One region of the Pseudarthrobacter sp. R1 genome, then DNA from elsewhere that is predicted to be linked to it. Evidence: riboswitches for the same ligand, from Rfam matches in the RefSeq annotation. Region 1 holds a riboswitch; each other region holds the start of a gene.
What was found. A riboswitch is a leader RNA that binds a small molecule or an ion and turns the genes downstream of it on or off. The one in region 1 is predicted to bind S-adenosylmethionine.
Positions count from the first base shown of each region.

Region 2: it holds a riboswitch for S-adenosylmethionine, as region 1 does, so the genes downstream of both, metX (homoserine O-acetyltransferase MetX) here and M8J71_RS14480 (aminotransferase class V-fold PLP-dependent enzyme) in region 1, are expected to answer to the same signal.
Region 3: it holds a riboswitch for S-adenosylmethionine, as region 1 does, so the genes downstream of both, M8J71_RS19755 (cobalamin-independent methionine synthase II family protein) here and M8J71_RS14480 (aminotransferase class V-fold PLP-dependent enzyme) in region 1, are expected to answer to the same signal.

Region 1 covers NZ_JAMKFI010000008.1:788,379-790,571, reverse strand. Annotated here, with positions in the region: gene hisN (histidinol-phosphatase) at 1-383, shown strand, start outside; SAM riboswitch class IV at 1,075-1,188, shown strand; gene M8J71_RS14480 (aminotransferase class V-fold PLP-dependent enzyme) at 1,225-2,193, shown strand, end outside.
Region 2 covers NZ_JAMKFI010000005.1:244,257-246,449, forward strand. Annotated here, with positions in the region: gene M8J71_RS05290 (bifunctional o-acetylhomoserine/o-acetylserine sulfhydrylase) at 1-698, shown strand, start outside; SAM riboswitch class IV at 794-909, shown strand; gene metX (homoserine O-acetyltransferase MetX) at 922-2,037, shown strand.
Region 3 covers NZ_JAMKFI010000009.1:521,540-523,732, reverse strand. Annotated here, with positions in the region: gene M8J71_RS19765 (adenylosuccinate synthase) at 1-632, opposite strand, end outside; partial or broken gene M8J71_RS19760 (carboxypeptidase) at 894-1,077, opposite strand; SAM riboswitch class I at 1,165-1,271, shown strand; gene M8J71_RS19755 (cobalamin-independent methionine synthase II family protein) at 1,283-2,193, shown strand, end outside.

The DNA of each region.
Region 1 (2,193 bases):
CTGCTGCCACCCGGCTCCGCGTCTCGAATGTCGCCAACCTTTCGGACGCTTCGCTGTCCTATTCCAGCCTGGGCGGGTGGAAGGAACGCGGGAACCTGGACAACTTCCTGGGCCTCACCGAGGACGTGTGGCGGACCCGGGCTTTCGGCGATTTCTGGTCCTACTGCATGGTGGCTGAAGGCGCCGTGGACATCGCCTGCGAACCCGAGCTCAACCTTTACGACATGGCGGCACTCGTGCCGATCGTCGTTGAAGCGGGTGGCCGCTTCACCTCCCTCGAAGGAGAGGACGGGCCGTTCGGCGGCAACGCACTGGCCACCAACTCCATCCTGCACTCCGAGGTGCTCCGCAGGCTGAACCCCGACCTGGACGACCTTCCCTAGGGTCCTTCACCGAAGAATCAGCGGCGGGGGGCCCCCCAAAAAGGAGCCCCCCCCCGCGTTTTTCGGCCCAACGCAAGCTTTTTTAAAGGGTGACAAAAAGCAGAAACAATTTGTCTGCGCTTTCGCACTCTCCGCCCCCCTGTCCCCGCTTACCACCACGACACGGGGTCCCGCGGCAACCCGCTGGGTGCTCGCCGCCCGCACCCCCCCCCCGGCAACGCCGTACCCTCCCCCCCGGTGACTCCGGGGTCCCCCCGCCCAACACGCCCCACGCCTACCGCATGGCCAGCCACTACACGCGCTTCCTCAACTGGATGACGCCCGGCGGCGCCGAGGCCTACTACGAGCGCGTCGGCACGCCCATCGACTCCCACATCCCGCACGACAGTTCCGTGCGTGGTCTGGGGGCTCGGGGGTTATAAAAGGAGGCGAGGGCGGGGCGGGCCCGTCGGCGCCCACCCCCCCCCCCCCCACCCCCTTCCGCCCCCCGGGGGTCCCCCGCGGCCCACCCCCCGCCCGGCCCGCCTTCCTCGAGGCCCCTACACAAAAGAACGGGGGGGGGCCCCCCCAAAAGGGGGGCGCCCGCCGTCGTTTCTTCGGCCAAAGCAGCACTTTTCAGCAGGCGTAACAAAGTGCTTAACATTTGTGCCGGCTTCGAACCTTCCTGCCCCATGTCCTACGCTCTTAACCAGGTCACGAGTGCCAGCGCGAAACCCCGGTTTGCTGGCCGGCAACCCTCCAACCGCGGTGGGGTGCCCCGGGTGACGACCAGGCCGGTCCGGAACGGATGCGGCAAGCGCGGATTCCCGGAGCAGGGAGTCCTTTTCGAAGTGAGGTCTCTGTGACAACTGCCACCGTCTCCCCCAACGCCGCCGCCCAGCCCATCCAGGCTGAAGCTGCTGCCCTTTTTGATGCCCGCCGTACTGTTGCCGGCCGTCCCCTTGCTGCCGTCACAGGCGCGGAAATCCAGGCGCCCCTGATCTCCGGCGGCCACGTCCGGTACGCAAACCTCGACTATGGTGCCTCGGCTCCAGCCCTCTCCGTGGTCTCGGCCTACCTCAACGAGATCCTGCCCTTCTACGCGAGCGTCCACCGCGGCGCCGGCTACGCGTCCCAGATCAGCACGTCCGTCTACGAGAACGCCCGCAGCATTGTCCGGGACTTTGTGGGCGGCCGCCCTGACGACTCGGTGATATTCACCCGCAACACCACCGATTCCCTCAACCTGCTGGCGGGCTGCCTGCCCGCGACGGACGGACGTCCGGACGGCGACGTCCTATACCTGGACATCGAACACCACGCGAACCTGCTGCCGTGGCAGGGTGTCCCCCACCGGAGCATCGTTGCCGCTGACACCATCGCCGGGACCATCGAGTCCGTGCGCGACGAGCTGGAGCAGGGCGGCGTGAGCCTGCTCGCCGTCACCGGCGCCTCCAACGTCACCGGTGAGATTCTTCCCATCCGGGCCCTCGCCGCGCTCGCCCACGAACACGGCGCACGGATTGTGGTTGACGCGGCCCAGCTTGCGCCGCACCGCCGCGTGAACATCGCCGCGGACGGCGTCGACTACCTCGCCTTCTCCGGCCACAAGCTTTACGCGCCGTTTGGTACCGGTGTACTGGTGGGACGCGCCGACTGGCTCGACGCCGGAACGCCCCACCTCGCAGGCGGCGGCGCCGTCAAGGAAGCCAGGCTCGACGGCGTCAGCTGGGCCACCGGCCCTGCCCGCCATGAGGCCGGCTCGCCGAACGTCCTTGGCGCAGCTACGCTGGCCCGCGCCACACAGGTGATCGCCGGCCTGGACCAGGAG
Region 2 (2,193 bases), on a different contig from region 1:
ACCTGGGCGGCCATGGTTCTGCCATTGCGGGCGTGATCGTGGACTCAGGAAAGTTCGACTTCGCCAAGGACCCCGCCAAATTCCCCGGCTTCAACACCCCGGACCCCACCTACAACGGGCTGGTTTACGCCCGGGACCTTGGCGCCGAAGGTGCCCTGGGTGCCAACCTGTCCTACATCCTGAAGGCCCGGGTGCAGCTGCTGCGCGACCTTGGCTCGGCAGTGTCGCCCTTCAACGCCTTCCTTATCGCCCAGGGACTGGAGACGCTGAGCCTGAGGGTGGAACGGCACGTGGCCAATGCCCTGGAAGTTGCCCGATGGCTGGAAGCGCGTGACGACGTCGAATCCGTCGCCTACGCCGGGCTGCCGTCCAGCCCCTGGTACGAGCGCGGACGCAAGTACGGCCCCAAGGGCACCGGCGCCATTGTGTCGTTCAACCTCGCCGGCGGCGCGGAGGCGGGCAAGCGCTTTGTGGACGCGCTGGAGCTGCACTCCCACGTGGCAAACATCGGTGACGTCCGTTCCCTGGTGATCCACCCAGCGTCGACCACCCACAGCCAGCTCTCACCGGAGCAGCAGGTGGTTGCCGGCGTAAACCCCGGCCTGGTGCGGCTGTCCGTGGGGATCGAGCACATCGATGACATCCTGGCTGACCTCGAGGCCGGCTTCCGGGCGGCCAAGGAGGCCACCGGCGCCTAACCGTACCCAGGGCACCAGCGCGGCGGCGGGCCGGGGAAGTCACAACCAGTCACACTCTTGGCGGCAGGCAGGGCCTGTTTCGTACACTCGAACCAGGTCATGAGTGCCAGTGACAGCCCCGGCTTGCTGGCCGGCAACCCTCCTTCCGCGGTGGGGTGCCCCGGGTGAAGACCTGGCCTGCCGGTCATTCGACGGCGGGCAAGCGCGTAGAAGAGGTCTTGCCATGACGGTTACCGTCACCCGTACCACCGTCCCCGAACACGGGATTGTCCGCTACGCCTCCATCGGAGGACTGAAGCTGGAAGCCGGCGGATACCTGCCGGACGTCACCCTGGCCTACGAAACCTGGGGCACCCTGAACGAGGACGGCAGCAACGCCGTCCTCATCGAACACGCCCTTACCGGCAGCACCCACGTAACCCGGGGCGATACCGAAGAACCCGGCTGGTGGGAACAACTCGCCGGGCCGGGTGCGCCGGTGGATACCAACCGTTTCTTCGTAGTGTCCATCAACATCGTGGGCGGCTGCTATGGGTCCACCGGCCCGTCGTCGCTTGCTCCGGACGGAGCGCCCTGGGGCTCGCGTTTTCCGCTGGTGACCCTGCGGGACAGCACTGTGGCGGAGGCCCGCCTGGCCGGCCAGTTGGGGATCGAGAGCTGGTTTGCCGTGCTGGGCGGATCGATGGGAGGGGCGCGGGCGCTGGAATGGGCTGTTATGTACCCGGAGCGGGTGCGGCGTTGTGCTGTGATTGCCGTGGGCGCCGCGAGTACTGCCGAGCAGATCGCCTTTGCCCAGGCACAGACCCTCGCCATCCGGCAGGACGCCAACTTCAACGGCGGTGACTACTACAACGGACCCGCCCCCGAGGAAGGCCTGGCCCTTGCCCGGCGCATCGCGCACATCACGTACCGCTCCCCGGTGGAACTGGACGGACGGTTCGGGCGCGCGCCGCAGGCCCCCGAGTCGCCGCTTCGGGGCGAGCAGCTGGCAGCCCGCGGGCGCTACCAGGTGGAGAGCTACCTGGATCATCAGGGCAGCAAGCTGGTCCAGCGCTTCGACGCCAACAGCTACATCGCGATCACCGAGGCGCTCATGAGCCACGACATCTGCCGGGGACGGGGGCCGCTCGCCCAGACCCTGTCCAGCGTCAATGCGCGCTTTTTCATCGCCGCTGTGGACTCGGACCGGCTTTACTTCCCGTCCCAGTCGCGGGAGCTGGCGCGGGCGCTTCCCGGGGAGGTGGACGTCCACGTCATCGAGGCGCCCATCGGGCACGACGGGTTCCTCACCGAGATCGGCCAGCTCGGATCGCAGCTCCGCGAGCACCTTTTGGCATAGGCCGACCTCCCGAAAGCCCGAATATGTGCATTAATGCAGATGGGCTCTGCATGATTCGCCGTTGAGCTGGGCGGAGAGGCAGACCATACTCAATGGGACCCGGCGGTTCGTGGCGAAATCACGCGTATCCGCCACAGCCTGTCCCAGTGGTGTCGA
Region 3 (2,193 bases), on a different contig from region 1:
AGGGCAGAGTTGAGGACCAAGGTGCTGTCGATGACCAGCGGGCGGAGCCGGTCGGCGAAGGAGAGGAAGTACTCCACGATCTCATCCACGAGCACGCCACGGCGGTTGTAGACCTTGACCAGGAGTTCATTCTTCTGGCGCAGCGAACCTTCCACCTTCTGGCGGAGGATTGACTCGTCAAACACGTCCTGGACCCGGATGCCCAGGCGGGCCACCTTGTCCATGTAGGCGGGGCCGATGCCGCGGCCCGTGGTCCCGATGGCGCGGCTGCCGAGGAAGCGCTCCGTCACCTTGTCCAGCACCTGGTGGTAGGGAGCAACAAGGTGTGCGTTCGCGGAGACGCGAAGCTTTGAAGTGTCGGCGCCGCGGGCCTGGAGGCCTTCGATTTCCTGGAAGAGTGCCTCGAGGTTAACAACGCAGCCGTTGCCGATGATGGGTACCGCGTTGGGGCTGAGGATGCCTGCCGGAAGCAGCTTGAGTTCGTATTTTTCACCGCCTACGACGACGGTGTGCCCGGCGTTGTTTCCGCCGTTGGGTTTGACGACGTAGTCAACGCGGCCGCCCAGCAGGTCGGTCGCCTTGCCTTTTCCTTCGTCGCCCCACTGGGCTCCTACGATCACAATTGCTGGCATGGGATCCTCCCCCATTCGTTCGGGCTGCCCGTGCCATGCCACAACGTGGCGGCCTGGTGCAGCGCCGTTCATGAGAATGCCCCGAATGGACCGGCCTTCGCTGGTCCGCGGGCGGCACAGCGACGCAAGAGTTCCGGGGCTCTTACCACCCAAGTTTAGCCGATGAGCGACTTTGTCCACTCGTTGGGCCGCCGCGGTCCTTCTTGCAGGGTAAAGGACTCCTGCGCGGCAAAGGACCGCGGCGGACTGTCAGCGGTGATGCTACTCGTCGTCAGCTTCCTCGCCCGGGCGGGAGGTCTGGGTGGCGAGGCTGTCCCAGAAGGAGGTGTCGGCGTCGGCAATTGATCCGTCAGCGATTGCTGCGGGCGGTTGCGGTAAGGGTGGTGACCGTCTGCTTGATCAATTATCCGTTGCTCCGGAGCCCCAGGGCGTAGCCGTCCAGGTACGTTTGAAAGCTCCGCCCCTCGTTTCCCCGCCGACATAATCCGACAGCGGATTTGCTCCCGGGCGTACCGGTGCATTTAAGTGAGAGTACCCATCCGGAGCGGCCGAGAGACCTGGATCGATGACGCCGCAGCAACCCCACATAGTGCAGGTACGTCCTGCCTGCGAAGGTGCTACTGCCAGGACCGATGGAAAGGAAATCCAGCATGTCCCTGAACACAGACCACATCCGCGCCACCCACGCCGGATCGTTGCCGCGCACCCCTGAACTGATCGCAGCCAACGCCGCCCGCGAAGAGAACCCTGCCGATGTTGACGGCTACAACGAACTCCTTGCCGCCTCCGTGGTGGACCTGGTCCAGCGCCAGCAAAGCCTGGGCATCGACATTCCCAACGACGGCGAATACGGGCACGCGATGTCCGCCGCTGTGGACTATGGCGCATGGTGGTCCTACTCGTTCGCGCGCATGGGCGGGCTGGAACTGGACAACGACGCCAAGTGGGCGGTTGAACCGAAAGAATCCACCCCTGGCAACGTCCAGCTCACCGGCTTCATCCACCGCCGCGACCGCACCGACTTTGCAGAGGCCTACAACGATCCCACCAGCGGCATCTTCACCGGTGGCCCCAAGCCGTTCCCCAAGGTCACTGGACCGCTCGTCTACACCGGCCAGGACGCCGTCGCCTCCGACGTCGCAAACCTGAAGGCAGGCCTGGCCGCCGCCGGACTGAAGGAAGGGTTTGTTGCGGCACTCTCCCCCGGCAGCGCCTCACGTATCACCAATGAGTACTACGCCACGGAGGAGGAATACATCTACGCCTGCGCCGATGCGCTCCGTGAAGAGTACAAGGCCATCATCGACGCCGGCCTGATCCTCCAGATCGACGATCCCTCCATCGCCGAGAACTGGGACCAGATCAGCCCCGAGCCGAGTGTGGCCGACTACCTGAAGTTCACGCAGATCCGCGTGGAAGCCCTGAACTACGCCCTCCGCGGCCTTCCCGAGGAGCAGGTCCGGTTCCACCTCTGCTGGGGCTCCTGGCACGGCCCGCACACCACGGACCTCCCCCTTGCGGACCTGGTGGACACGATGCTGCAGATCAACGCCGGCGGCTA